One region of the Arthrobacter sp. E44 genome, then DNA from elsewhere that is predicted to be linked to it. Evidence: riboswitches for the same ligand, from Rfam matches in the RefSeq annotation. Region 1 holds a riboswitch; each other region holds the start of a gene.

The links. Region 1 has a riboswitch for cyclic di-AMP ahead of ACETK3_RS07855 (hypothetical protein). Riboswitches for the same ligand answer to the same signal wherever they lie in the genome.
Region 2: another riboswitch for cyclic di-AMP. It lies ahead of ACETK3_RS06355 (M23 family metallopeptidase); the one in region 1 lies ahead of ACETK3_RS07855 (hypothetical protein).
Region 3: another riboswitch for cyclic di-AMP. It lies ahead of ACETK3_RS10275 (LysM peptidoglycan-binding domain-containing protein); the one in region 1 lies ahead of ACETK3_RS07855 (hypothetical protein).

What each region holds. Positions count from the first base shown of each region.
Region 1 is NZ_JBHDJA010000006.1:170,798-180,367, forward strand. Features, by position in the region: gene upp (uracil phosphoribosyltransferase) at 1-462, shown strand, start outside; gene ACETK3_RS07850 (glyoxalase superfamily protein) at 507-923, shown strand; gene ACETK3_RS07855 (hypothetical protein) at 1,101-1,853, opposite strand; cyclic di-AMP (ydaO/yuaA leader) riboswitch at 1,859-2,019, opposite strand; gene ACETK3_RS07860 (ArnT family glycosyltransferase) at 2,191-4,281, opposite strand; gene ACETK3_RS07865 (ArnT family glycosyltransferase) at 4,306-6,510, opposite strand; gene ACETK3_RS07870 (glycosyltransferase) at 6,507-7,982, opposite strand; gene ACETK3_RS07875 (ATP-binding protein) at 8,103-9,570, opposite strand, start outside.
Region 2 is NZ_JBHDJA010000005.1:59,956-69,525, forward strand. Features, by position in the region: gene ACETK3_RS06325 (helicase-associated domain-containing protein) at 1-327, opposite strand, end outside; gene ACETK3_RS06330 (hypothetical protein) at 338-571, opposite strand; gene ACETK3_RS06335 (cold-shock protein) at 800-1,183, shown strand; gene ACETK3_RS06340 (DUF3027 domain-containing protein) at 1,190-1,768, shown strand; gene serC (phosphoserine transaminase) at 1,904-3,034, opposite strand; gene ACETK3_RS06350 (metal-dependent transcriptional regulator) at 3,376-4,077, shown strand; cyclic di-AMP (ydaO/yuaA leader) riboswitch at 4,187-4,429, shown strand; gene ACETK3_RS06355 (M23 family metallopeptidase) at 4,440-5,261, shown strand; cyclic di-AMP (ydaO/yuaA leader) riboswitch at 5,374-5,567, shown strand; gene ACETK3_RS06360 (C40 family peptidase) at 5,692-6,315, shown strand; gene ACETK3_RS06365 (NlpC/P60 family protein) at 6,478-7,251, shown strand; gene ACETK3_RS06370 (HNH endonuclease) at 7,516-8,016, shown strand; gene ACETK3_RS06375 (molybdenum cofactor guanylyltransferase) at 8,071-8,796, shown strand; gene ACETK3_RS06380 (DUF6457 domain-containing protein) at 8,793-9,086, shown strand; gene ACETK3_RS06385 (molybdopterin molybdotransferase MoeA) at 9,083-9,570, shown strand, end outside.
Region 3 is NZ_JBHDJA010000009.1:126,577-136,146, forward strand. Features, by position in the region: gene ACETK3_RS10220 (AarF/ABC1/UbiB kinase family protein) at 1-876, opposite strand, end outside; gene ACETK3_RS10225 (PadR family transcriptional regulator) at 885-1,427, opposite strand; gene ACETK3_RS10230 (thioesterase family protein) at 1,503-2,306, opposite strand; gene ACETK3_RS10235 (endonuclease/exonuclease/phosphatase family protein) at 2,464-3,141, shown strand; gene ACETK3_RS10240 (NUDIX domain-containing protein) at 3,195-3,710, opposite strand; gene ACETK3_RS10245 (DUF1918 domain-containing protein) at 3,764-3,955, opposite strand; gene ACETK3_RS10250 (metallophosphoesterase) at 4,028-4,534, shown strand; gene ACETK3_RS10255 (glucose 1-dehydrogenase) at 4,699-5,592, shown strand; gene ACETK3_RS10260 (DUF1810 domain-containing protein) at 5,630-6,073, opposite strand; gene ACETK3_RS10265 (DNA alkylation repair protein) at 6,095-6,625, opposite strand; gene ACETK3_RS10270 (TraR/DksA C4-type zinc finger protein) at 6,622-6,981, opposite strand; cyclic di-AMP (ydaO/yuaA leader) riboswitch at 7,242-7,442, shown strand; gene ACETK3_RS10275 (LysM peptidoglycan-binding domain-containing protein) at 7,446-8,285, shown strand; gene ACETK3_RS10280 (YdiU family protein) at 8,395-9,570, opposite strand, start outside.

The DNA of each region.
Region 1 (9,570 bases):
AGCACCACCATCGGCACGGCATTCACCAAGCCCACACCGCTGGTGGTTCCCATTCTGCGTGCCGGCCTGGGAATGCTGGAGGGCATGACCAAGCTGGTCCCCACGGCCGAGGTGGGCTTCCTGGGTATGGCCCGGGACGAGGAAACGCTGGACATCATCACCTATGCCGAGCGCCTTCCGGAGGACCTGACGGGCCGCCAGGTCTTCGTGCTGGACCCCATGCTGGCCACCGGCGGCACCCTGCGTGAGGCCATCAAGTTCCTGTTCAAGCGGGGCGCTTCCGACGTCACCTGCATCTGCCTGCTGGCTGCCCCTGAAGGCCTGGCCCGGCTGGAAGAGGAACTCTCGGGCGCGAACGTGCACATCGTCCTGGCCTCCATCGACGAGAAGCTCAACGAGAAGTCCTACATCGTTCCCGGCCTGGGCGACGCCGGCGACCGGCTCTACGGCATCGCAGGGTAGTTTTTACCCTTTTTCACTCGTCGTCCTGCCGCTAGCCTGTGCGGATGGACTGGAAACTCGAACTTGTCTTTGTCCCTGTATCCGACGTTGACCGCGCCAAGGACTTCTATGTCAACAAGGTGGGCTTCAACGCGGACTACGACGAGCGGCCGTCGGACCACGTGCGCTTCGTACAGCTGACGCCGCCCGGCTCTGCCTGCTCCATCTGCATGGGCGAGGGGCTTTTGGACGCCCCTCCCGGCACGGGAACCACCCTCCAGATGGTGGTCGACGACATCCAAAAGGCGCATGACCACCTGAAGAACAATGGTGTGGACGTCAGTGACATCGAAGTGCTGCCTTGGGGCCACTTCGTTTACTTCGCCGACCCGGACGGCAATAAGTGGGCCGTCCAGTACATCCCTTGGCGGAATGCCGGGCAGGATGCAGCTCAGGCCGGCAGTACGCCCAGCAACGCTTAAAACAGACCGCGGGCCGCATCGTGATGATGCGGCCCGCGGTCTGTCGCTGGAATCCCCGGCGTTACCCCGTGGCCAAGGCGTACGACGGCGGGTGGCGGGACCAGCCGTCGGCTGTCCTTGGAGCCGGGAGGTTCAGCTGAAGGTTTCCCTTTGCGGCGCTATGCCAGGGAGAGGTGCCTAGTACCAGTTGTGCGCCAGGTGGAAGTTCAGCGCACCGCACGGAGACTGGTAGCTCTTCTTGATGTAATCCAGGCCCCAGTTGATCTGCGTGCGGTAGTTGGTCAGGTAGTCGGCGCCGGCGCTGGCCATCTTCTCTGCAGGCAGGGACTGGACGATGCCGTAGGCGCCGCTGCTGGGATTCGTGGCCGTGGTGGTCCAGTCGGACTCCTTGGTCCACAGCGTCTGCAGGCACTGCATCTGGTCAGGTCCCCAGCCAAAGGTTGCCAGCTGGCCGGCAGCATAAGCCTGGGCACCGGCGGGATCATTCACCGCGACGACGGGTGCCGGCGCAGGAGCGGGTGCCGGAGCCGGGGCAGGAGCCGGGGCGGGTGCCGGAGCCGCGGCAGGTGCCGGGGCTTCCGCTGCGGGGGCCGCCGGTGCAGGCGCGGGGGCTGGTTCCGCTGCCTGGGGGGCTACGCTGATTGCCGCCGGAACGGACGCTGCCGGGTTGGAGCGGATTTCGCTCTTCTCGATGCTCATTTGGGCGTCGGCCGCTGCCGTGGAAGAGTTTGATTCGGTGGATGACACCGGGGTCATGCTGCTGGTTGCCTGGCCTGCCGCGCCTACCCCCACGAGCACCGCGCAGGATGCTGCAAGGATCCCGGCACGCACGCCCAGGCTGGTCTTCTTTGCTGGTTTCTTGGCCGGTTCCTGCTGTGCCAGATGTTTACCCTTGGCATGCAGGCATGCTTCTGCCGTGTTTTTGGACATGATTGATCGCCTCTCACACCTGCGGAGTTAGCTGTCGGGTTCGGATGAGGGCATCCGGCCGCACGGAAAGATCACGTACGTGCTTAACCCCAAGGGCGTTCATCGCCCGGGACGGTGGGTCCCCCGCCTCTGCCGTTGCTCAATCGGAATCCGGGGGAAGCGGCAGAGCTTGGCGTCAACCCGGGATATGCGGCCCGAACGGGAGCCGCACCCAATCGACGGTACAGGAAAAGCGAAGCAAAGTCACATTTAGGTAACGGAAGTCACGGCCTCCAGCGCGCCGGCTTGCTTCTGGCGTGCGGTTGAATCGTTACGTTCAGGACACCAGGCCGTGTTGTTACCGTGCCAGGAGGTAGATAGTGGTGCCGCCGATGCTCTGCGCACTGAAGTTCTGCGAAACCCACTCGGCGATCCGGCCGACGGCATCCGAACCGGAGCTGGACGGCATGGCCCCGCCGGCAATGAAGTAGTGGATTTTTCCCTGCGCGACGAGGTCTTGGAACTGCGCCAGGGTGGGGGAGGGGTCGGTGCCGTTGAAGCCGCCCACGGCCATCACCGGCAGTTCCGTGGCGAGCTGGTACCCGGCGGCATTGTTGGAGCCCACTACCGCTGCTGCCCAGGTGTAATTGGTTGCACCGTCTTTGAGCGCGGCCACAAGATCCGCTGGTGGAGTAGGTGCGCCGAGGAGGCCACCGAGTCCGCCGCCGGGCCTGCCCCCGAAGTTAGCGCCGCCAGGGTTTGTTCCGGCCGGGGCGGCCTGCTGCTGGGAACCCTGCTGCTGGAAGCCCTGCCCCATGGGACCCTGGCCCGTGACGCCCTGTCCGGCGCCCCGGCCCGAAGGGCTCCGACCGGTCGAACTGAAGCCTCCCGGTCCGCGGCCGCCGGCGCCTAAGCCCGAGGCTGGCCCCGCACTGACGATCGCCCCGCTGTGTGCCGTAGCCGCGGTGGTGACGGAGTAGGCCAGCGGACCGGGGAGCGACGCAGCGATGGCGAGGGCCGCCGTCGTCCGCTGCATGGAAGCCAAGCGCAGGAACTTGCCCAGCCCAATGCCTGCTGCGGCTGCCAAACTTCCGCCGAGCACCAGCCAGCGCAGCCAAGGGCCGTAGGCGGACGTGGTTCCCAGCAGGTAGAAGGCCATAAGCGACGCCACGGCCACTGCTGAAGCGAGGAAGATGCGGGCAGCCGCTTGCCTGCGGCGCTGCCACAGGAGAACGCTGCCCAGGCCTGCCATTCCGGCGATTCCCGGTGCCAGTGCCACCGCGTAGTAGGGGTGGATGATGCCGGCCATGAAGCTGAACACCAGGCCCGTTACCAGGATCCACGAGCCCCAGACGATGACGGAAGCGCGGACAACATCTGTTCGCGGAGCCCGCCGCCCCACCCACAGCAGCCCCGCCGCAAGGATGAGTGCGGACGGCAGCAGCCATGCGATCTGGCCGCCGAACTCGCTGTTGAACATCCGGAACAGGCCCGGAACGCCCCAGCCGTTGCCGCCGCCCACACTGCCCGTTTCGTCGCCCGTGAGCCTGCCCAGGCCGTTGTAGCCCAACGTCAGCTCCAGGATGGAGTTGTTCTGCGACCCGCCAATGTAGGGCCGCATGTTCGCCGGCGTCAGCTCGACGGCCAGCAGCCACCAGCCGGCAGAAACCACCATCGCTGCTCCCGCGGCTGCCAGACGGATCAACCGCCGCCGGGTGCCGCCCGGAGCTGCCACCATGTAGGCGAGGGCGAACCCGGGAACCACCAGCAGGACCTGAAGCTGCTTGGCGAGAAACCCAAAGCCCAGGAATACCCCGGCCAGCAGGAGCCACCGAGGCCGGTCCTCCTGGACCGCGCGGAGGAACCCGTACGCGGCTGCTGTCATTAGCAGCACCAGCAGGGCGTCCGGGTTGTTGAACCGGAACATCAGGGTGGCAACCGGGGTGAGGGCAAGGACCGCCGCTGCCAGCAGCCCTGCCCGGTGCGCAAGCCGGACATCACCGGTGGCCGGCGTTGCGGCCCGCCGCACGGCCAGATAGACCAGCCACGCCGAGCCGACCCCCATCAGAGCCTGGGGAACCAGGATGCTCCACGAGCTCAGGCCAAAGATCCGGACCGACAGCCCCATGATCCACAGGGAGGCCGGCGGCTTGTCCACGGTGATGGCATTCGCGGCATCGGAGGAGCCGAAGAACCAGGCTGCCCAGTCCTGCGATCCGGCCTGGGCTGCGGCGGAATAGAACGCGTTGGCCCAGCCCGACGCACCGAGGTTCCACAGGTACAGCACGGCCGTGCCAGCCAGTACAGCTGCCAGTTCCAGCCTCCGGTGGAAGGCCGCACGGTCTCCGCGGAAGGCCGCATGGTCCCGCGTGCCCGGCCGGCCCCGGAGGGTGAATCGCTCCCGCCCCAGTGGATTCCTCCGGGGGCGGGCTGCGGTGGTTACAGGCACGCTGTGCTGGCTGGCCATCGTGTCCTACTTGGTGAGCTGGTAGACGGTTGAGTTGCCTACGGTCTGGGCCTGGAAGTTGGCCTGGACCCAGGCGGCCACTTCGGAGTTGCCGCCGCGGCCGCCCATGCCGCCACCGCCCATGCCTCCGCTTTGGATGAAGTAGCCGATCTGGCCCTTGGCCACCATGTCCTGGAACTCGGCCAGGGTGGGGTAGGGATCGCCGCCGTTCCAGCCTCCGAGGGCAATGACGTTGGTGTCCGTGGCCAGTTCCAGGCTGGCTGCCTGGGTGGCGCCGGAAACGATCGCAGACCACTTTGTGCTGGTGGCCTTCAACAGGGCAGTCACCGCGGCATCGGCAGTTCCTTCGCCGGGACCGCCGGCGCCGCCTGCATCACCGGGGCCACCTGCACCGCCCGGGCCGCCGTCAGGTGCGCCGGTACCGGCTCCGGGGGTGCCGCCGAGGTCGTTCATTGGGTCAAGGCCGTCGGTTCCGGTGGCCGAGTCCGTGGCGGAGTTCCTGCCGTCGGTCCGGTCGCCGCGGAAGCCCGCGGCCCGGTTGCCGAAAGCGCCCGCTGAGCCTGCGGGTCCCGACGTCGGAATGGAGCCTGAGTGTGCGGAGGCAGCGGTGGCCAGGGTCCAGGCACCGGCACCAAGCCCGCCGGCCAAGAGGGATACGACGACGACGGCGGCCGCCCCCGCACGCCGGAACCGTCCGGAGGTGCGCACGGCGTCAAGGCGGAGCAGGATTGCCGCGGCGGCAAGGACACCGAGGATGATGACCGCCACGCGCAGCCAAGGGAGCCAGGATGCGTCCCGGCCCAGGAGGACAGAGGACCAAATCGAGGTGCCCAGGACGGCCACCGCAAGGACAATGCGGGCAGGCCAGTATGTTCGGCCGCGCCAGAGTTCCACCGCACCGATGCCCACCAGTGCCGCGATGGCCGGCGCCAGTGCTACCGAGTAATAGGGGTGGACGATGCCGCTCATGAAGCTGAAGACGCCTCCGGTGACCAAGAGCCAGCCGCCCCACAGAATCAGGGCGGCCCGGCTTGGGGAAGTGCGGGCTTCACGCCGGGTGAACCACAGACCCGCCACCAGCAGGATCAGGGCAGCGGGCAAAAGCCATGAGACTTCACCGCCAAAGCTCGTCCCGAACATCCGTAACATGCCGGCAGCCCCGCCGAATCCAGCGTTGCCGCCCCCGAAGCTGCCTCCGGGCCCGCCTGCAGCACCCCCGGCGGCGCCGCCGGGCATGCCTTCGCCCGAACCGGTGATTCTGGCCAGGCCGTTGTAGCCGAAGGTCAGTTCCAGGAAGCTGTTGGTGGTGGATCCGGCCATGTACGGGCGCTCCGAAGCGGGAGTCAGCTGGAAGAGGGCAACGTAGCTGCCTGCCACGACAACGATTCCGCCCAATGCGCCCAGCAGATGGGCAATGCGGCGCCCGACCGAGGCGGGGGCCGCCCACAGGTAGGCCAGTCCGAGTGCCGGGACGATCAGGAAACCCTGGAGCATCTTGGTGAGGAATGCCAGCCCGATCACGGCACCGGCCGCCGCCAGCCACTTCCAGCCGGCCCGTTCAATGGCGCGGGTGGTGAAATATGCGGCGAGCACCAGGCACAGCGTGAGCATGGCATCCGGGTTGTTGAACTTGAACATAAGTGCCGCCACCGGCGTCAGGGCCAGCGCACCGCCGGCCAACAGGCCTGCCGCCGGTCCCGATACCCGTTTGACGGCCAGATAGAGGAACCCGACGGCGGCCACGCCCATGAGTGCCTCCGGCACCAGCATGCTCAGCGGCGAAAAGCCGAAGATTCGGCCCGCGAGTGCGGGGATCCAGAGCGCCGCGGGCGGCTTGTCGACGGTGATGGCATTGCCGGCATCGAGCGAGCCGAAGAGGAAGGCGGTCCAGTCCTTGGTGCCCGCCTGGATGGCCGCGGCGTAGAAGGAGTTGCCGTAGTCGGTTGCTGCCAGGTTCCACAGGTACAGGACCGCGGTGGCCACCAGGAGCCCCGCCGCTGAGGGCCGCACCCAGCGTGCCTGGTTGCCGAAGGCGTAGCCGGCCCAGCGCGGCATTGGGTTGCGGGCTACGGGTCCGGCAGTTCCAGCGGGTCCTTCCGTGGGGCGTGCAGTGGTGCCGGCGGATGGGTGCTGGTGGTCCGGGTGCAGGGGACCTGTGAGTTGCGCGCTCCCGGTGGAGTCGGCGCCTGCCGGGGAGATGGTGGAGGTCATGAAGCTGCCGTTTCTGTTGAAGTGGTGGCCGTAGCGTTTTCGTCTGTGGCGTCTGTGGCGTCTGTGGCGTCTGTGGCGTCGGTACGGGGTTCGGAACTTGCGTCGTTGGCGCCGGGAGCTGCCGTCGTCCCGGGTGCCTTGTCCCGGAAGACCCATAGCCGGAACAGCAGGAATCGGACTGCGGTGGCCGCAAGGTTCGCCGCCACTACGGTGAGGACTTCCGCCCACCGGTCCGGTGTCGTCGTCCTGTGCACCAGGGCGAGTGCTCCGGAGGTGAGCAGCAGGCCGATGCCGAAAACAATCAGCCCCTCGAAGTGGTGCCGGACCGGGTTGCCGCCCTGGATGCCGAACGTGAAGCGCCTGTTGGCTCCGGTGTTGGCCACCGCGGTGATCAGCAGCGCCAGGAAGTTTGCCAGCTGCGGGTCCACGAAGCCGCGGCAGAACAGGAAGATCAGCAGGTAGGCCAGGGTTGAGGCGGCCCCGATGGCGGCGAACCGGACCAGCTGGCCGAAGAGGCTGCTGCCCGGGGTCTGCTCGTCCGCCCGTGATGACGCCGGCAGCGGACCCCGCGCCAGGGCGGCGCGCAGTTCCGGTACGGGGATGCGGCCGTAGACCAGGTCGCGGGTGAGCCGGGCCATGCCCCGGACGTCCGCCAGCGCCGTCCGGACCACGTCCACACTTGAGTCCGGGTCGTCGGTCCAGTCCACGGGAACTTCATGGACCCGCAGGCCGCAGCGCTCGGCAAGGACAAGGAGCTCCGTGTCGAAGAACCAGGAAGTGTCCACCGTGTAGGGAAGGATCTGCTGGGCGACATCGGCGCGGATGGCTTTGAAGCCGCACTGGGCGTCGCTGAACCGCGCACCCATGAAGGAGTGGAGCATCAGGTTGTAGCTGCGCGAGATGAATTCGCGCTTGGGGCCGCGGACCACGCGGGAATTGCGGGTGAGGCGTGTGCCGATGGCCAGGTCCGAGTGGCCCGAGATCAGGGGCGCCAGCAGCGGGGGCAGGGCTGCAAGGTCGGTGGACAGGTCCACGTCCATGTAGGCCAGGACCGGCGACGGCGACGCCAGCCACACCTTGCGCAGGGCATTCCCCCGGCCCTTCTCGTCGAGGTGGACCACCGCGACCTCGGGGAACTCCCGGGCCAGCCGTTCGGCGATCTTCAGTGTCCCATCCGTGCTGGCGTTGTCCGCCACCGTGATCCGGAAGCTGTGCGGGAAGGTGTCTTGCAGGTGTCCGTGGAGCCTTCGGAGGCATTCCTCAAGATCGCGTTCCTCGTTGAAGACGGGGATGGTGACATCGAGGACGGGAACCGCGGTGCGGGTGTCCACGGGGGCGCGGCGCACGGCACGCCCCCGGGAAGGAAGGCCAGCAGAAGGAAGGCCAGCAGAAGGGAAGCCAGCGGAAGGGAGGCCCGGCGGCACCACCGCGGCGTCCTGCAGGGTTCCTGAAGTGGAGTCGGTGAGCGTCATGAATCAAGAGTGGCGCCGCCGGATTTGTGGGCTTTAGGCACAACCTGTGACGTGCCTGTGTAAGTGCTGCCGCCCCGGTTTTCTGGTCAACGCGCGGTGACCGGCCATTGCCTGGGCAGGTTAGGGCCTGGCCGCCCCGGCGGCGGGGAGGCGCACGGCGAACTCGGTCCGGCCCGGCCGGGAGACCAGTTCCACGGTGCCGCCATGGGCGGCCACGATGGATTCGACAATGGACAGGCCCAGGCCTGATGACCCTTCCGAGCCGGAGCGGGCGGTGTCGGCCCGGGTGAAGCGGGAAAAGATGTTGCCTTGGAATTCGGCCGGGATTCCGGGGCCGTCATCGGTGACCGTGACCACCACACTCCCGTCCGCGGAACGCATGACGCCGGTGATAACGGTGGTGCCCGCAGGTGTGTGCTTCCGGGCGTTGGAGAGCAGGTTTGCCAGCACCTGGTGCAGCTGGGTGGTGTCTCCACGCACGGTGACGGGTTCGTCGGGCAACTTCAGCTGCCAGGTGTGGTCCGGTGCCATGACCTTTTCGTCGCTGACGGTTTCGATGACCAGCTGCGTCAGGTCCACGTCCGTGGCTTCGGTTGCCTTGCCCTCGTCCAGGCGGGCCAGCAGCAGCAGGTCCTCCACCAGGGCGGTCATGCGCTCGGACTGGCTCTGGACGCGGCCCAGCGACTTCTGCCCGTCCTCGGTGAGGTGTTCGGTCATGCGCATCAGCTCCGTGTACCCGCGGATAGCGGTCAATGGAGTTCGAAGTTCATGGGAGGCGTCGGCAACAAACTGGCGCACCTTCATCTCGCTGCGTTGCCTGGCCTCCAGCGCGCTGGAGACATTGTCCAGCATCAGGTTCAGGGCGTGGCCCACGCTGCCCACCTCCGTGGTGGGGTGTGCTGCGGAGGGTGGCACGCGCACTGCGAGCGCCACCTCCCCGGCATCCAGGGGGAGCTTGGACACCTTGGTTGCGACGTCGGAGAGCTGTTCCAGCGGCCGCATGGTCCTGCGGATCAGGGCAGTGCCGGCAAGTCCGATCACGACAAGGCCGCCCAGCGAGACCAGCACCATGGTCAGCACCAGGGACGCCTCGGTGCTTTGCTTCATCGACAGCGGCAGCCCCGTGATCACCACATCGCCGTAAGGGGTTTCTGTGGCCAGCACCCTGTAGTCGCCCTTGGACAGCTCGCGGTCCACCGGCAGGCCATCGTGGGGGAGTGCCTGCAGGGTGGCAACATCAGACGGCGTCAGGGAAGTCCGGGTGAAATCGGTGGAAAGGAAGCCTGCCTCCCTGCTGATCTGCCCGTTCACCACCCGGGCATTCAGCGTTCCCACACTTTGTCCGCGTGCGTCGAGCGGATCCGGGCGGCCGGAGGGGTTGCCTTCGGGCGGTCGGCCACGGGACGCCAGCTTCAGCTGCGCATCCAGTTGGTTGGTGAGGACCACGTCCATCGAGGCATAGCTGGCCACGCCGATCGCGCTGGAGATTGCCACCAGGAGCGCCATTGACAGCAGGATCAGCCGGGTGCGCAGGTGCCAGGTGGCCGGGTTGAACAAGGAGCGGCCGGCAGGCCGGGGGACGCCGGAA
Region 2 (9,570 bases), on a different contig from region 1:
CAGGGCAAGCTCCTGCAGGGTGCCGATGATCTGCTCAACGACTGCCGGCGAGGAACCACGGATCAGCTGGTGCAGGCCTTCCGCCGAGGCGCTGTGCCCGGTGTCCGTGTTGGTGCAGAGGTGCAGGGTCTCCAGGACCTGCATCTGCGGGCGGTTGAGCCGCTCGAGGGCGCGCTGGACGCTGACGCGGGAAGTGGCGCGCGCCGCCAACGCCGCGAAATCCGGAACGGAGGGGGAGATGAGGTCCGGCCGCGCGGCGAACAACGCCCGCAGCGAATCGTCGCTGCGTGCCTCCAGTTCCATGCCGAGCGCGCGAATAAGGGACATCAGTCCAACGTTACCGCCGCTCAGCCTTTCCCGCCCGCCGACGGGCGGCGACGCCGTCCAGGACCACTACCAGCATCAGGATGAAGGCCACCGGGAGGCCGTACAGCGCGGAGTAGGTGACCCACGTGGGGGCCACCGACCCGGTGAAGGCAAGCGCCATGACCATCCCTACGGCTATGAGGGACAGCACGGCAATAACAGCGGCGAGGACCATCAGCGGCCGCCGGTAACGCGATGGAGTCATGGACGTAACGCTACAGCGGCTGCATTGGTGGGGTTAAACACTCCCGGCGCCCTTGCGCCTGCGGCGGAACAGTGCTGGGGAAAGCGTAATGAGGGCATCCGGCAGGATAACCTTGATGGATACAGACCAACACGGTTTGCGCTTGCCATACCTTGAACCCGCACAACAATGCGGATGCGGTGGCAGGCGGCCGTGTCTTATGACAGCAGAACGAAGAAGGTTGATTACGTGCCTACCGGCAAGGTCAAGTGGTATGACAAGGACAAGGGCTTTGGGTTCCTCGCGGGCGAAGATGGCCAGGAGGTCTTCCTGCCCAAGTCGTCGCTGCCCGAAGGGGTAACGGAGCTGAAAGCGGGCACCCGGGTGGAGTTCGGTGTGGCGGACGGCCGCAAGGGAGCGCAGGCACTGGGCCTGCGGGTGCTGGACAAGACCCCGTCCATTGCCAAGGCGAAGCGTCCCAGCGCCAAGGACCTCGCCCCGCTGGTGCAGGACCTGGTGACCGTGCTGGACAATCTGTCCGGCACCCTCTCCAAGGGCAAGTACCCGGACGGCAACAAGGGCAAGGCCATTGCTGCAGCCCTGCGCAAGGTTGCCGACGAGCTGGACGTTTAGGCGCCCATGAATCCCCAATCTGAACAGCCGGGCGCGCCAGTGCAGGAGCAGGCTGCCAAGACCCCGCCCAAGCGCAAGGCAGGCGTGCCCGTGTGGCGTACGGGCAAGCCTGACGCTTTCCTGGCCGCGGCTGTTGATGCGGCCCGGACCGCAGTGGAAAGCATCACGCCGGCCGCCACCATCGGCGCGCACCTTGCGGCCAAGAGCGAGGGCGACCGGCTCGTGACGCACCTGTTCGAGTCCCGGCTGCCCGGCTACGCAGGCTGGCAGTGGTACGCGGTGCTGACCCGGAACTCGCGCTCCAAGGTGGTCACGGTCAACGAACTGGGCCTGCTGCCGTCCGAGGATTCCATCCTCGCCCCGGAGTGGGTGCCGTGGGCCGAGCGGGTGCGTCCCGAGGATGAACAGCCGCAGGAGCCTGAAGCGGGTGGCCACGAAGCAGAGGCCCAGGAAACAGACGGCCAGGAGAACGGTGGTCCCTTGACGGCGGAACCTGCCGAGGCTGGCGCCGGCCACGCTGCGGAAGGGGACTCAGGGCCGGCAGGGGAGTCGGCGGACGACGACGGAGCGCAGGCAGGAGCCTAGCCGCACCTTTACCGCGAGGCTGGCCCCGCCCTTTGCCAGGCACAACGAAAACGGCGCCGTCCGGGATAAACCCGGGCGGCGCCGTCGTACGTTAAGCGTGCCAGCGTATGGACAGGGCCTGATGGTCCACTGTGCCTACTTGCGCAGCTCGCCCACCACGTAGTCAATGCTGGCAAGCAGGGCCGAGACGTCGCTGGGCTCGATGGCCACGAAGGTGGCGATGCGCAGCTGGTTGCGGCCCAGCTTCCGGTAGGGCTCGGTGTCCACGATGCCGTTGGCGCGCAGGATCTTGGCCACTGCGGCGGCGTCCACCGACTCGTCGAAGTCGATGGTGGCGATGACGTTGGAGCGTTCCTCCGGCTTGGCAACGAACGGGGTGGCGAAATCGGAAGCCTCGGCCCAGCTGTAGATGCGTCCGGCTGAATCGGCGGTGCGTGCAGCCGCGAAATCCAGGCCACCGTTGGAATTCAGCCACTGCACCTGGGCATCCAGGGTCACCAGCGTGGACAGCGAGGGCGTGTTGTAGGTCTGGTTCAGGCGCGAGTTGTCAATGGCAGTCTGGAGGTCCAGGAAGTCCGGGATCCAGCGGCCGCTGTCCTTGATGCGGGCGGCCCGGTCAAGAGCGGCGGGGGAGAACAGGCCAAGCCAGAGGCCGCCGTCAGAGGCGAAGTTCTTCTGGGGCGCGAAGTAGTAGACGTCGCTCTGGGCAACATCCACATCCAGGCCGCCGGCAGCCGAGGTGGCGTCCACCAGGACAAGCGATCCCTCGTCGACTCCGGAAACCCGCTGGACCGGGGCTGCCACACCGGTGGAGGTCTCATTCTGCGGCCAGGCATAAACGTCCACCCCGGCCTCGGCCTGTGCCATTGGTCGGGTGCCGGGCTCGGACTTGATGATCGAGGAGGCTTCCAGGAAAGGTGCCTTGTTGGTGGCCGCAGCGAACTTGGACCCGAACTCGCCAAAGGAGAGGTGCTGGGCCTTCTTCTCCACCAGGCCGAAGCTCGCGATATCCCAGAAAGCAGTGGAGCCGCCAACGCCAAGGACAACCTCGTAGCCTTCCGGGGCGCGGAAGAACTGGCTCAGCCCTTCACGGACGGACCCCACCAGGTTCTTGACCGGGGCTTGGCGGTGAGAGGTGCCGAGGATGGTTTTGGACGCTGCGGCGAGGGCATCGATCTGTTCCTGCCGGACCTTTGACGGACCGGCACCGAACCGTCCGTCCTTGGGCAGGAGGTCGGCGGGAATCGTGATGCTGGTGTCGCTCACAGGTGCTCCAATTTCGGCGGGGACGAACGCTTTGGTCCGCACGGGCGGGTTGTGGTGGCCGGCAGCCGGGCGGCGGCTGTGCCATAGGCCTTTCCCATTCTGCCTGAACAGCGGCGGTGGGCGGCAACCGGCAGCGGCAAAGTCCAGACACTGAGACAACGCGGCGGGCGTGCAAGTGTCCCGCCTGTGCAACCCTTCCGCGTGCACCTGTTGCGGCTCCCCTTGGGGCCGCAGCTATTCGGACAAAGTCAAAATAGGCTAAGCTTTCCCCCGGACTACCTCGCGGGAAGAGGCGATACGGTGGGACAACGCAAGGTACTGCGCTCGAGGAGCTGAGCTGGATGACGGATCTGATCGACACTACGGAGATGTACCTCAGGACCATCCTGGAGCTTGAGGAAGAAAACATCGTTGCCCTCCGGGCCCGTATTGCCGAGCGCTTGCGCCACTCCGGCCCCACCGTCTCCCAGACCATCGGCAGGATGGAGCGCGATGGACTCGTTGTTGTCTCTGGTGACAGGCATTTGGAGCTCACTGACACCGGGCGCAAGCGCGCCACGGAGGTGATGCGCAAGCACCGGCTGGCCGAACGCCTGCTGGCGGACGTCATCGGGCTGGACTGGGCCTACGTCCACGATGAAGCCTGCCGCTGGGAACATGTGATGAGTGAGCGGGTGGAGCGCCGCATCTACGAGATGCTGGACCACCCCACCGAATCCCCGTACGGCAACCCAATCCCGGGCCTTGCCGCGCTGGGCGGCCGGCCGGCCCCCGGCTTCGGTGACGGCGCCATCAGCCTGGTGGAGGCGATGAAGAGCTACGTGCCTGCTTCCGGCGTGACCATCAGCCGCCTCGCGGAGCCGATCCAGGTGGAGCCGGAGCTGCTGTCGCAGTTGGACGAAGGCGGAATCCGGCCCGGCGCTGCAGTGGCCCTGGAACGCGTGGGCGACTACATCTCGGTGCGGGTGGCCGGGATTGAAGGAGCGCTGGAGCTTCCGCCGGAGGTTGCCGCACACGTCTTTGTGGCCGTCAAGCAGGGCTGAAGCGAAGCTTCCATACCCCGGACCTGCCCTTCCAGCCAAAGATAACGGAATTGTTACCTAGGGTCTTAAGCCCCTATAGTAGAACCAGTCGTTTGAAACTTAAGCGTTACCTGATCCGGAGCCGAGCTCTGCCAGCGGATCGGGTGCACGAGTCGTTACTGGCAGAGGCGGGGGAACCACAAGCGGCAGCGGGGGACTGCCTTGGGGTGAAGTCCGTCAGCAGCAAGCCTCTCCAGTGAAGGATTCTTCCGGGAATACCCCTGCGCAGAAGCTTGCCCTTGGCGGGCCGGGTCTTTGATCTCTCTGACCCGAATCCGACAGCTAACTCCGCAGGCTTTTCCAGAGAGGAACCCTTCTTGACCATGCAAACCCCCCGGGGACGCCGCCGTGCTGCCGGCCCCCCTTCGGCGCCGCGGGTTGTCGAAGTTGTCGCAGCGGAGCGCCCCCGCGACCTCCATCGCGACGCCCGCCGCCGCCGGGGTCCGTTCCGCCAGATGACGGAGTTTGCCGCCGCCAGCGGCATCGGCCAGAAGGCCGGCATTGCTCTGGCGGCCACCGGCCTGGTGCTGACCGTGACCGTGCCCGCCACAAGTCCCGTTATGGCCACTGATGCCGCCGGCAGCGCCCCGCTTGCAGCCTCCTCTGTCACGCCGCAGCCCGAGATCTCGGCCGACATCGGTGCCCAGATCGACTTCAGCCGGTCCGCCGTGGTGACCCAGGCCGACCCGGACGGGAAGCTAAAGCAACTGCTGAGTGCCCAGTCGGCCGGGTCCGTGACGCGTGCCGCGTCAGCCGGCACCCTGGCCGCACCGCTGGCATCCCTTGCCACCGCTTCCCCCTTCGGTTACCGGGTCAGCCCGATTACTGGAGGCTCGGGCGACTTCCACCGGGGCCAGGACTTCGTGGCGCAGTGTGGGACATCCGTCCTGGCGGCCGCCACGGGTACCGTGACCTTCGCGGGCTGGCATCAGTTCGGCGGCGGAAACCGAGTGGTCATCGACCACGGAAACGGGCTGGAAACCACGTACAACCACCTGTCGTCCTTCAATGTGAAGGTGGGCCAGACCGTCTCCCGCGGGGACGTGGTGGCGCTGAGCGGCACCACTGGTGCATCCACCGGCTGCCACCTGCACTTCGAAGTCCAGGTCAATGGCGAAGTGGTCGATCCCATGGGCTGGTTGTAACCGAATGATTGCGCACTCTCAGATCGCCGTGACTAGCCGTGACCTGAATGTGACATTGAAACAAAACTGCTGTACCGTCTAACTCGCGTCAACTTTTCCGAAGTTGACGCTCTTGAGTGGATTGCCTAACTCTGCCACCGCTCAAGGTCCGTTCGCATTTCATCGTCTGGCAGGGGCGGGGGAACCAATTTCGGCCTTCATCCAGAAGGCCTTGGGGTTAAGTCACAAGCTTCCCAGGAAGCAGCGTGGCCGGGTGACTCCCATCCGAATCCGACAGCTCACCTCGCAGGCATTGGGAGAGGCTACCTTCGTGTCTTCACGCCATAATTCTGCGCGCCACCGTGCGCAAACGGTTCGCACCAACCCCTTGGATGCCGTTTCCAAGGCCGTGAGTGCAAATGCCGGGACCGTAGGCCGCCAGGCTGCCGTTGTGGCAGCCGCCTCGGGCCTGATCCTGAGCATGGGCCTGCCGGCCACTGCTGCTGATACCACTGCCGGTGTCTCAGCTTCCACTGAGTCCGGTTCGGCCCAAACGGCCCTCGCCGTCACCGCTGCCCCCACCGCCACGGTTTCCTTTGAACGTCCCGTGGTCAAAACCACCGCTGCTCCCAAGGTGCAGCCGGTGCGTACCCAGTCCACCGACACGGCCAACGCTGCTGCTGCTGCCGGCCAGGACGCCGCGCCGGCCGCCAAGACCGCCCAGACCGTCTCCTCGGCGGCGACCTCGGGCATCGCAGCCATCGCCTACACCGGCATCGGCCACTCGTACGTGTGGGGCGGCACCAGCCCCGTCACCGGCTGGGACTGCTCCGGGTTCGTGCAGTGGGTTTACGCCCAGGCAGGCATCAGCATTCCCCGCACCAACGCGTGGAGCATCATGACCCCCACCTCTGCGCCGCAGCCGGGTGACCTGGTTGTCCAGAACGGCGGCGCCCACGTTGGCATCTACGTCGGCAACGGCATGATGATCAGCGCACTCAACCCCTCACAGGGCACGCTGCTCCACTCGCCTGCAGCCACCGGTACCTCGTCGTACTACCACCTCAACAAATAGTTCTTGGGCTCCGTGCTCCAAGGGCTATTTCTTTGCCCAAAGCTTCTTCGCTAGAAACCACATCCCCGTTCGGGACGCGCCGGCGTACCCCCAAGATGCCGGCGCGTCCAACACACTTTGCCTGCCTACCTGCGGTTGCAAGGAAAACGAAAGAGAGAACTGATGACGACTCGTGCTACCGCACGGCACCGCGCCGAGGTCACCAAGACCAACTCGATCGCTGTCATTGCCAAGGCTGTCAGCGACAACGCCGGCGGCATGGGCCGCCAGGCTGCGGTCATCGCCGCCGCTTCCGGCCTGGTCCTGACCAGCGGCATTGCGGCCAACGCCGCCGATGCCAACGTCAAACGCGACTCTGCTCCCGCCTCCGCGCTGGAAGTTGAATCCGCCGTCGACGCCCCGATTTCCGCCGCTTCCACCATTGCGATCAGCTTCGAGAAGCCAGCTGTGACCACCACGCCGGCCCCCGTCGTCGAGCCCGAGCCCCAGGTTCAGGTGGAGGAAGCTGCCCCTGCTCCCGCCGCCCAGCCCGTTGCCGCTCCCAAGGTCACCGCCAAGGTCGCCACCGCCGCTGCCCCGGCCGCTCCCGCAGCCCAGGCTTCTGCCAGCGGCAAGGGTGCTGCAATCCTCTCCGCCGCCTACGCCCAGCTTGGCGTCCACCAGGACTGCACCATGCTGGTGACCAACGCCCTGGCCGCCGTCGGCATCCACTTCCACGACTGGCCCGCCGGCTACCTGTCCCTGGGGGACACGGTGCCTGCTTCCCAGGCACAGCCCGGCGACCTGATCTACTACGCCGATGGTGGCGGAGGAATGGCACACATCGCTGTTTACGCCGGAAACGGCATGGCCGTGCATGGCGGCTTCAACGGCAACGACACCGTGGTCTTCAGCGCAAACGTGGGCTCCGGGCCGGTTTTCATCCACGTCAGGTAAGCACCGCATGTCCGGCACTGGCAACAGCCAGTGCTTGTCCAAGGACCCCCGCCCTCGCAGCGGGGGTCCTTGGCGTTTAAGAAGTTCCCCGCAGGGGACTGATGCCTGCCCTGCTGGGGAACGTTCCCCGCAGGGAATCCGGGCGGCGATTACCTGATTTTGCACTTCTCTGTTTACTCTTGTGATGTCGATCCATAGCCCGGACATGCCGAGGGCAGCCGGCCCTCGTGCCCCTGACGGGTGCGGCCGTGAAGAGGTAAGTGCATGCGCACTCTCGTTCTGAATGCTGGATATGAACCGCTGGCGGTCATTACTTTCCGCCGGGCGCTGGTGCTTGTGCTCACGGGCAAGGCGAGCGTCGTGGCCGAAGGGGATGACCCTGTCGTGGGACCCACGGACGTCCTGGGCCGCCCGTCCGTGATCCTCCTCAACCGGTACATCCGGCCCCGATACAACCACTCCACGGCTGTCAGCCGCAGGGGCGTACTCAGACGCGACGGCCATAAATGCGCATACTGCGGCAAGGCAGCGCATACCATCGACCATGTGCACCCCAAGTCCCGGGGCGGGGCTGACTCGTGGGAGAACCTGGTGGCAGCCTGCCTTCGCTGCAACAACGTCAAGGGCGACCACACCCCGACCGAGATGGGCTGGAGCCTGCGCTTTGTGCCGGAGCCTCCGCGCGGCACCATCTGGCAGATCAAGGAACTGGAAAAGCCCACGCCCGCGTGGGATCCGTTCCTCCTGCCCGAACGCGCCGCCTGACCTCCGCTTTCGACGGGAGTGATCGCTGCCCCGCCTGATGGCTAGGCTGGGGGAGTGCAAGAGAACAGCCTGGTTTTTGATGCCCTGATTTTGGCCGGGGGCCGGTCCTCGCGGCTGGGCGGGGTACCCAAACAGTCCCTTGTCTTCCAAGGCCAAACGCTCTTGGAACGGGCCCTGGACGCCGCAGCCGGCGCCCGCCGCACTGTCGTCGTCGGCGACAGCGCCTTCCTGCCATCCCAAAGCACAACACCCCGCCCTGTATCCCCGGCAGCCTGGCCGGCCGACGTCCTCACCTGTCGGGAAGAGCCGCCGTTCGCAGGGCCTGCCGCTGCCATCGCGGCTGGTTTGAACACCTTGGGCGAAAATGGCGGAGCGGCGCCCTTCACCCTGGTGCTGGCCTGCGATATGCCGTTGGCCTCCGAAGCGGTGGCCGTGTTGTGGAGGGCTCTTGCCGCATCTGCAGCACGCCCCGGGGGAGGCGGAGGAGGCGGCGTGATGGCCCTGGCCGGCGACGGGAAGGTCCAGCCGCTGGCGGCCTTTTACAGCACGCCCGGGTTAAAACAAGCCTGCGCGGAGTTGGCCGCACGCGACGCGTTGGTCAACGGCTCCGTCCGGGCTCTCCTTGCTAGTCTGGACGTGCAGCTTGTCACAGTCCCCGCCGGGTCCACCTCCGACGTGGATACCTGGGACGATGCTGCCGCGCTGGGGGTTGCCGCCAGGAGCCAGCGTGAATGCAAGGACCGGAGCGCGGGCGGAACTAACGTGGGAGGCAAGTCGTGAAAAGCCAGGACGAAACGCTGGAGGAATGGTGCAGGGCCCTCCTCCAGGCGTACAAGCTCGAGGACGTCCAGGTAGACATCAACGCGGTGCTGGCACTCGCCGGCGTTGCCGCCCATGCCGTTGTCCGGCCGGCCGCACCGCTTACCACCTTCATTGCCGGCTTCGCCGCAGGCCTGGCTGCCGCTCCCGGCAGGGAGCTGGACGCAGCCTCCATGGACGCGGCGCTGGCCGTTGCCCGCACCCTGGCAGCTGACTACGAGGCTGAAGCCGCCGGGACTCCCGGCGAATGACAGCAGAAGCCCAGAGCGATCCGATGGCACCGCCCGGTTCCGGGCCGGAGAATGCCGGACCGGCAGAAGCCGCCGCGGAAGAAAGTGGTACGGCTGGGGCTGAATCCGGCGACACGGAGCCGGGCGAAACCGAACCAGGGCATGCCCACCACCATCACCTGGCACACACGTGGGAAGAGGCCAGGCAGGCCGCCTACGATGCGGCCACCCCGATTCCTCCCAGCCCCGTGGCCCTGCAGATCGCCTTGGGCCGGAAACTTGACCAGGACATCGTGGCCCTCCAAAACATGCCGCACTATGCGTCCTCGGCCATGGACGGCTGGGCGGTCAACGGAAGCGGTCCATGGATCCCGGTGGAGCCGGGCACCCGGCTGGCGCCGCACCAAGCCAGTCCCATTGCCACCGGCGGCCTGATTCCCGCGGGTGCCAAGGCGGTCCTACGTACCGAGAGTGCAGTCCTCGGCCGGGACGATGAGGGCCCGGT
Region 3 (9,570 bases), on a different contig from region 1:
GAACATGATGGAGGCGAACACCGGCGCAACCTCGGCGGGGTCGATGCCGGCGGCGCGGAGCGCCCGGACGTCGGTGATCTTGATGGCCGTGACGTCCTCGAGGGTCAGCACGCGGCGGGTGGTCCGCTCCCACACCACGCCAGGAACCTCCACGCGGTCATCGCCGGCGAAATCGGCGGCGAAACGCTCTGCATTCACGGCCTCGTGCAGGTAGTCGATTTCCAGGAGGCTGGTCTGGGCGAATTCCTCCACCAGGGCCGGCATGTCGGCCCTGCGGGATACGAGCCGGATGTGGCTGAGCCAGCCGGCCACCTTGCGGAGGGCGGCGAGGTCGACGTCCACGATGGCTCCGATACCCGGGCGCTGCACTTTCAAAACCACGGCGTCGAGCCCGGTGTCCCCCGCGTCAACGTCATTGAGGCGGGCCCGGTGGGCCTGGCCCAGGGATGCAGCGGCGATGGGCGTTTGGTCCACGGACGCGAAAACACCTGCCAGCGGTGTCCCCAGTTCCTGTGCCGCCAGGGCAGAGATGGCCGGGAACGCGACCGGCGGCACTTCGTCCTGCAGCCCCTCCAACTCCTTGGTGATCTCCGGTGGAAGGACATCGAGCCGGGAGGACAGGAACTGGCCCACCTTGATCATTAGTCCCCCAAGTTCCACGGCCAGGTCGTGGAACCGCTGCGCGAAGCGTCGCATCCGCCTGGAGCGGGTGCGCGTGGAGATCCGTCCCAGCCCGATCCTCGGCAGGAACAGTTCGAACCACCACGTGGCGGCGAGGTTCCAGGCGGCGAAGCGCAGGATCCGCCGGTAGCGCCCCCGGTGCTCGCGCACGGGCAGCGAGGGGTCTGCGGCTTTGTCCTGGACGGTCGACGCCACCACCCGGGTCAGTCCTGGGCGAGGATGGCGTAGAGCCGGCGCCGGGCCTCGTCCAGCGCTGCTACGGCCTGCTGCACCTGCTCCGGCGATCCGGTCCGGGCCACCTGGGCTGCCGCCTGGGCCAGCTCGATGCCGGCTTTGGGGAGCGAAGCAATTGCGGTTCCGGATTGGGGACCTGCAGGATCCCAGGGCGCAGCACCGTGGCGGGCCGCCACCTCCTCGCGCCCAGCTTCGGTAAGCGAGTAGATCTTCCGGCCGTTGGATTCCTCGGCGCTGATTGTTCCTTCATCGGCCAGCAGCTGCAGGGTGGGATAGACAGAACCTGCGCTGGGCTTCCAGCTGCCGCCGCTGCGCTCCTCGATTTCACGGATGATCTGGTAACCGTGCATGGGCCGCTCCGCGAGCAGGGCCAGGACCGCCGCCCGCACCTCGCCTTTCCCGGCACGGGTTCCCGTCCGCTTTTCGAACCGCGACCTCAGCTCTTCGACGGCCTGCCACATCCCATCGAAATTACCGGGACCGAATCCGCCTGCAGGGTATGACGAACGCATGATGAACTCCTTTGTCAATCGCGAACGATATACAACGATACTCAGCGATACAGGCGGGCACCATAGCTGGGCAGGTCACGTCCTGCGAAGCGTCAGGATCTGTTCCGCGCGGCCGAAGGGACCCTGCCGGTCGTGCAGCACGGTGGATGTGAGGCCGATCCCGTCGCGGCCGAACGACACAGCGTTGTCCAGCCCCAGCCACTCCCCCTCGGGCCTGCGGTACATGTGGATCTGCAGGTCCAGATTGGGAAACGCGTAGCTGTCCTTGCCCGGTGGGACCCGGGCGGCGATGCCGTTAGCGGTGTCCACCATCCCCATCAGCCGTGCGAAATCCCCGCTGTCGGCGCGGTCGGTGAGTGGATGTTCCGTGCGCAGCCACACTTTCCCTGCGCCCGGCCGGTGTCCTTCGGCGACCCGCATTTCCAGGGACCGGATGTAACCGCCGGGCCAGACGGCTGAGCCGTCATAGGGCTTGCATTCGTCAGGGCCGGGTATGGCGGCGTCCTCGACGGCGGCCACCTCACCCGTGTCACTGGTCAGCATCCGCCACCCGGTGGCGCGGATCGCCGTCCTGCCGCCTGCTACCAGCTCGGCCTGCACAAGTTCGATTGTCCTGCCGGGCCGCAGCGTGGTGGTGTCGATCCTGAACTCACCGCCCGGGATCAGGCCAAGGATCTCATAGCTGATTCGCGCCATCCGCATGTCTTCGCGCGGCTCGTGCCGTTCCAGCCGGTCCGCCAGAAGGCCGGACGCCGGTGCCATGTGCTGTTCATGGACATTCCACGCTCCCTGGGCATGGATGGTGGACCGGAACGCTCCCTCCCCCAGGTCCTGGTAGTAAAAGTTGCCCCCGGCAAGTTCGGGCAGGTCTGCAGTCAAGGCTGGCCCCTTACGAAACGTTCAGTGAATTGCCACTAACTCTATCCTTCACGGGAACGGCGCGCCGGGACGGCCGGCGAAATGTTGGAGGGTGGGGGCGGCAATCGGACTAGAGTAAGGAACTGGTCCTGTCAGCAACCCTCAAAAGAGGTGTTTCATGCGCGTCATCAGCTACAACCTCCGCAAGCACAATGCCAGCGGCGAGCTCCTCGCCCTGGCACGGAACCATGACATCGATGCGCTGTGCCTCCAGGAAGTGGATGCCAGCGACCTTCCCGAAACCCTGGGCCCCCTGCACCTTGCCGATGCCACCAAGGGCAACCGGTTGGGCCTGGCCATCTATTACCGCACCAGCCGCTTCACTGCACTGGACACCCAGTCCTTCGCGTTGAAGAAGTCCATGCATGACAGGGTGCTGGCCCCGGCCCATGAGCGGCTGATCGGCACCAGGGTGATGGACAACGAAACCCAGCATGAGCTGGTGATCGGCTCCTTCCATGCAGCCCCGCTCACTGCCTCCAACTCGTTGCGGCGCAAGCAGATCCACGCAGCGCACGCCGAGCTGCTGAGCATGGGCAAGGGCCTGATGACCCTGATGGTGGGTGACTTCAACTACCCGTTCTTCACCAAGAACCTTGACATGCATATGAAGAACTCCGGATACGCCCTGTCCCTCAGCAACAGGCGGACCTACACCAGGTACAAGGTGTTCAAGGGCCACTTCGACTTCGCCACGTCACTGGGCCTGGACATCGCCAGTGTGGAGACGCTGCCGCGCGGCAATTCGGACCACCTGCCCATCCTGGTGACGGCCGAGTACGGCGAAGGCTACTAGCAGCGGCGCAGGCCGGGGTTCAGCAGCGTTCCCCGTTCACCAGGACTCCCCGTTTACCAGGACTCTCCGGAGTCCAGCCGCGCCAGCAGTTCCGGCCAGGCCGCCGCGAAACCCGGATGCAGCTCCAGGGCGTCCACCTCGGCTACCGGGATCCAGAGCAGCGCAATGCTTTCGGGATCGCTGATAACGGGCTCGAAGGACTCCAGCACCCGCACCACCACGGTGGTATAGGACCAGTAGCCGTGGTCCAGGACCGAGGTGAACAGCACTTCCACGCTCTCCGACGGGACGGCCGCCTCCTCGTAGGCCTCGCGGAGCGCGCCGTCCACCGCTTCTTCGCCCTCATGCAGCGCCCCGCCGGGAAGGCCCCAGGTTCCCCCGTTGTGGCTCCAGACGGCGCGGTGCTGCAGGAGCACCCCCTTGGCAGGGTCGTAGGCCAGGACGCCGGCCGCACCGAACCTGCCCCAGTACCGGCCCCGGTCCCCTTCCACCCAGGCGTCACCCGGGTCGCGCGGACCGGAGCGGGGCGGTGGGGTGGATGACGTGCTGGAGTACGGAAAGTGGTCCATTCGTCCAGTCTGACAGGTGGAGCGGCGGGGCGCAGTCCCGCTTGCACCGCCGGTCAGGTGTTGTGTGCGCGGTCGACGGCGAAATCGCCGCCGGGATACATGACCGTTTCGTGCCCGTCGTCAAAGCGGACAACATAGGGCGGGCTTCCGCCTTCGCCGCGGACTTCCAGGATCACCCCGTGCCGGTCCGAGGACCCTACGGTCCTTCCGTGCACGACGATGCGGTCGCCTTGGGCTGCCTCCATGGCAATCACCTCCCAGCCCCAGAGTACGACTGCGGCGGGCGCGGGAACAGAGCTTCATGGCAGGATGCGGATATGCCCTTGAACCTTGTCCTCATCGCCGATACCCACGTGCCAAAACGCGCCAAAGACCTTCCCGCCCAGGTGTGGCGGGCCGTTGAAAATGCCGATGTGGTGCTCCACGCCGGTGACTGGGTGGACGCAGCGCTGCTGGACGAATTCGAGCGCCGAAGCAGGCGTCTGCTGGGCGTGTATGGGAACAATGACGGCGCGGAGCTGCGCCGCCGCCTTCCTGAAACGGCCAGCGCGACCTTGGAGGGCGTCCGGTTTTCGATGGTCCACGAGACAGGGCAGGCGAAGGGCCGCGAACTGCGGTGCGAAGCGTTGTATCCGCAAGCCGATGTCCTGGTGTTCGGGCACAGCCACATTCCCTGGGACACCGCGTCGCCGAACGGGCTGCGGCTGCTGAATCCCGGGTCGCCCACGGACCGCCGCCGGCAGCCCTCCTGCACATTCATGGAAGCGAAGGTCGACGGCGGGCGGTTGGCGGAGGTCAGGCTGGTGGAAGTACGGCGGGACTGACGCGGCCACGCCGAAGGACCGCTTGGCAGGGCGGGGTTTCATTGCCTAGGCTGGGAACCGTAAGCATGCTTAGCTTTTTGGCTTGCTGTGATCCATTAATCGCAGGCTGCTTCAATTTCCGGGGCGACGAACCAGCCCGAGTCCGCACGAACAGGAGGACCACCATGACTGACCAGTACACCTTCCGTAATCCCGTGACTGCCTACGAAAAGATTTCCCCGCCCAAGCAGCACCAGCCCGAGCCGGGCCTCGACGCCGAATTGACGCCCAAGGCTGACCTGGGCGAAGAAACGTACCGCGGAACGGGACGGCTGGAAGGCCGCCGCGCCATCGTGACCGGCGCGGACTCAGGCATCGGCGCCGCAACTGCCATTGCCTTTGCAAGGGAAGGCGCCGACGTCGTCCTTTCCTACCTGCCCCAGGAAGAGGAGGACGCCTCCCGCATCGCCGGGATCATCGAGGCTGCGGGCCGCAAGGCCGTCAAGGTGCCGGGCGACCTCAAGGATTCCGCCACATGCCGGGAAGTCGTTGATACGGCGGTTGCCGTGCTGGGCGGGGTGGACATCCTGGTCAACAACGCCGGGAAGCAGGTGGCCCAGGAGGACCTGCAGGACATCACCGACGAGCAGTTCGACCACACCCTCAAGACCAACGTGTATGCGATGTTCTGGTTGACCAAGGCCGCCGTCCCGCACATGCCGGCCGGCTCAACCATCATCAACACCACCTCCATCCAGGCGTACAACCCGTCCCCCACCCTGGTGGACTACGCCACCACCAAGGCCAGCATCAACAACTTCACCAAGGGACTGGCACAGCAGCTGGCACCCAAGGGAATCCGGGTGAATGCCGTGGCCCCGGGTCCCATCTGGACGCCATTGCAGGTCAGCAGTGGCCAGCCCAAGGAGCAGCTGCCGGAATTCGGCCAGTCGACTCCCCTGGGCCGGGCAGGACAGCCCGCGGAGCTGGCACCCGCCTACGTCTTCCTGGCTTCACCCGAGTCCAGCTACGTGGTAGGGGAACCACTGAACGTCAACGGCGGCAGCCCCACGCCCTAGCCGGTTCCCCGGGCCTGGCTGATCCGCCAACCCGGCGTCAGCCAGCGGCGTGGCCAGCCAGGATCTCATCGGTGGCAGGGTCAGGCTCGCCGTCGAAGAACTGGGCCAGGACAGTCTTGAACACTGTTTCTCCGGGTGCCGCCCGGAGAAACAGTGTCATGGACGACCGCAGCTTCCTGGCATCAATGCCGCCGAAGATGTCCTCCGCGGACTGGTCTGCATGGTTGGCCAGGACCAGGGCGCACTCCAGGAGCCGCGGCCCCAGTACCTCATGATCCAGGTAGGCACGGGCCTCTGCGAGTGAGGAGATGGCGTATTTGCGGGACATTGCGCTCTGCCCCAACCCGGAGATCTGCGGGAAGATGAACCACATCCAGTGGCCGGACTTCCTGCCGACCTGCAGCTCCCCCAGCGCCTGGTCATAGGTGCCGCCGCTGTTTTGCGCGGCAACAAAACGGTCAAGGTCAAAGTGCTCATTCATGCGGATCTCCCGGTTTCGAGGTCAAAGGGTCAAATCTTTTTCAAGGGCGGCTGCCGCCGCCTGAAGCTGCGGGTCGGGGTCGTCCCGCCACCGGGCCAGGACCGCGTTGGCCCGCTGCCGCTCGCGCTCCCCGAGGCCGGACAGCAGCGGCACCAGGACGTCGCCCAGGAGGGGCTGGATCAGGTCTGCAGCCTGGGCAGAACGAAGGAAGCCTTCCAGCCGGGTCAGGTCCGAGTGCCTGAGCAGCCGCACCCGTGACTGCAGCAGCACCACGGCCGCCAACCGGCGCTCAAACACGGGGCGGGAGCCGGGCCGGGGCTGTCCCCACAGGGTGGACGCAAGCATCACCGTGGTGTCGTGGTCCAGGTCCTTGAATTTGCGCAGGGCATCGCGCACCGTGCCGCGCACCGCTCCGATGGAGGAACCGTAAGAGTCCAGCACCCAGCCAAGCCGGTTCCCGACGTCGTCCGCCCGGTACCAGGCGCCCTCGTTCTGGAGGGTCCGGTCAACGAACTCCGCCGCCGCGGACACCACATCCGCAGGGCCAGTCATCGTCCCCGACCGGACGAGGCGTGGCGGATACAAAACGGTGTCCAGGGCCGCGCTTCCAGCCTGCCCTCCGCAATGGGCTCCCCGCACACGGCGCAGGTTCCATAGGTCCCCGCTGCCAGGCGGGCCAGCGCCGCGTCAATCTGGTCCAGGCCGGCCGAGCTCTGCTTCAGGAGCGCCGAAGCCTGCGAGAGCTCAAACGCGATCGTGGCCCCTTCGGGGTCGTGCTCGTCATCGACATTGGAGTCCTGCCGGGCCGAATTCGCTGCCTGGATGTCAGCCCGCAGCGCCGGCAGCAACTCCAGGCGCCGCGCCCGCTCCTCTTCGAGCAGTACCCGGAACCGGTCGAAATCTGGCATGCAAACAGCCTAGCGGTCGGATCGCGGAGCGCCTGAATGGAAACGGCCAGTTCCATGGAGCCGCGGCAAACATCCCGTGTCCGTGTCCGGGCCGTTACCTGTCCTGCAAGCCCGGCTATTAGCCGAGGTCGACACCGATAACAGCCGTAACGTCCAAACGTTTGCGGAATTCGAGAGGGAAACCTCGTATGTTATCCAAATGTGACAATGCCACCGCATGTGGGTTATGGTCTTCAGGTGTCCCTCTCAGACGGGACATTCCCATCAGTATGCCGAGCCCTGCCACTGATCATGGGATACAACCGCTCCAGCTGGCAGGGACGGGGGAACCAAGTTTCCGCGGCCACTTGTGGCCTTGGGGTTAAGTCGATAGCGCCTCCGTCCATTACGGGGTTGCTTCCGGCCGGGTATCTCCAGCCCGAACCCGACAGCTCACCCCGCAGGCATGGGAGAGGCGATCAACCGTGTCAAAAAATTCCACCACTGCCCGTCACCGCGCAACTCCGGCCCGCTCCATTGTTCTCGAGGGCCTCGCCGTGACAGCCAAGTCCCAGGCCCGCTCGCTGGGCCGCCCCGCGCTCGCAGTTGCTGCAGCGTCCGGCATTGCCTTCGGCGTCGGCGCCCCGGCCCACGCCGGTGTCACCGGCCCTGACACCACGGAAAAGACCAACGTGCAGGCGTACTCCGCACCTGTTGCGGCCCCGGCAGCGGCAGCAGGCAGCGTCCACACCGTAGTTTCCGGCGATACCCTGGGTGCCATTGCGTCTGCTAATGGCGTCAGCCTGAACAGCGTCCTGTCCGCCAACGGACTGGGCCTGTCCTCGATCATCTACCCGGGCGACCAGATCCAGATCCCCGCCGCCGGCTACACCGCGGCACCGGCACCGGCTCCGGCCCCTGCAGCAGCACCCGTGCAGACCGCAGCCGCCGCTCCGGCCAACACCGGCATGAACATGTCCTACGCCTCGGCCACCCCCGTGTCCGCCCCCACCGGCAGCGGCACCGGCGCTGCCATCCTGGCAAACGCCTACGGCCAGCTGGGCATCAAGCAGGACTGCACTGCCATGGTTGAGAAGGCGCTGCGCTCGGTGGGCAAGTCCGTTGGCGATCTTGCCCCCACCCAGTTCTTCCAGTACGGCACCGTGGTCGGCGCTCCTGCGCCCGGCGACCTGATCATCACCTCCGGCCACGTTGGCGTTTACGCCGGCAACGGCCAGGTTGTCAGCGGTGGCGTGAACGGCTACGACACCCAGGTGCACTCCATCAGCTGGCTCGGCGGCTACTCAGCGGTCCGCGTCGCCTAGTCTTCGCATCACCGCAGGCGCCCAACAGCGCAGGCATTAGACAGGAGGGCGGCAGCCGGTCATCCGGCTGCCGCCCTCCTGTCGCATCCGCCGCCTGCCCCCGCAGCCGTCAGGTCCCGCAGAAGGTCATATAGTTGCCGAAGTCCTCGGGGGCGCCTTCGGCGTAGCGTTCCAGCCCGGGCCGCTCGGTGAAGGGGTCACTGACTGCCTCCAAAAGCTGCTGCAAGGGTGACAGGTCTCCGGCCGTGGCAGCGGCCAATGCCTCCTCCACGAGGTGGTTCCTGGGAATGTACGCCGGGTTGACGTTGTCCATCAGCTCCGCGTCCGGTTCGAGTGCCTGCCACCGCTCCGCCCAGGAATCAAACGCAGCCAGATCAAGAACCATGCCGCGCACCGGACGAAGGTCGCCACGGGCGGCCTTGCCCAGGTTACGGAAGAAGAGGGTGTAGTCCACGGGACCGTCCTTCAGGATGGCAAGGGCGCCGTCCACCAAAGCGGACGTGGTTTCCTCGTCACTTCCCCCGCGGCTGCCAAGGCCGAGCTTGGCATTCATGCCACCGGTCCACGCCCTGCTGTAGTGGCCCCGGAAGCCGCCGAGCACCTCCACTGCGGGCGCAACCGCCTGCTCCTGGTCTTCGTGGATAAGCGGCAGCATCGCCTCCGCCAGCCGGGCAAGGTTCCATTCGGCCAGAACCGGCTGGTTGGCGTAGGCGTAGCGGCCGCTGACGTCGATTGAACTGTAGACGGCCGCAGGATTGAAGGCATCCATGAACGCACAGGGGCCGTAGTCGATGGTTTCCCCTGAGATGGTCATGTTGTCCGTGTTCATGACCCCGTGGACGAATCCCACCAGCATCCAGCGGGCCACCAGTTCCGCCTGCGCGGAGACGACCGACCCGAACAGTGCCAGGTAGGGGTTTTCGGCTTCCGCGGCCTGGGGGTAGTGCCTGCTGATGGCATGGTCCGCCAAGCGCTTCAGAAGGTCGAGGTTCTCGGTGGCACGCGCATATTGGAAGCTGCCCACGCGCAGGTGGCTGCTTGCCACCCTGGCCAGGACGGCGCCCGGCAGCATACCGTCGCGCCGGACCTGGCGGCCCGTGCCCACGACGGCGAGTGCCCTGGTGGTGGGAATGTGCAGGGCGTACATAGCCTCGCTGACGAGGTATTCGCGCAGCATGGGCCCGACGACGGCCCTGCCGTCCCCCGCGCGGGCGAAAGGCGTGCGTCCAGAGCCTTTGAGGTGGATGTCCAGGAGTCGTCCGCTCCGGTCCGTGACCTCGCCCAG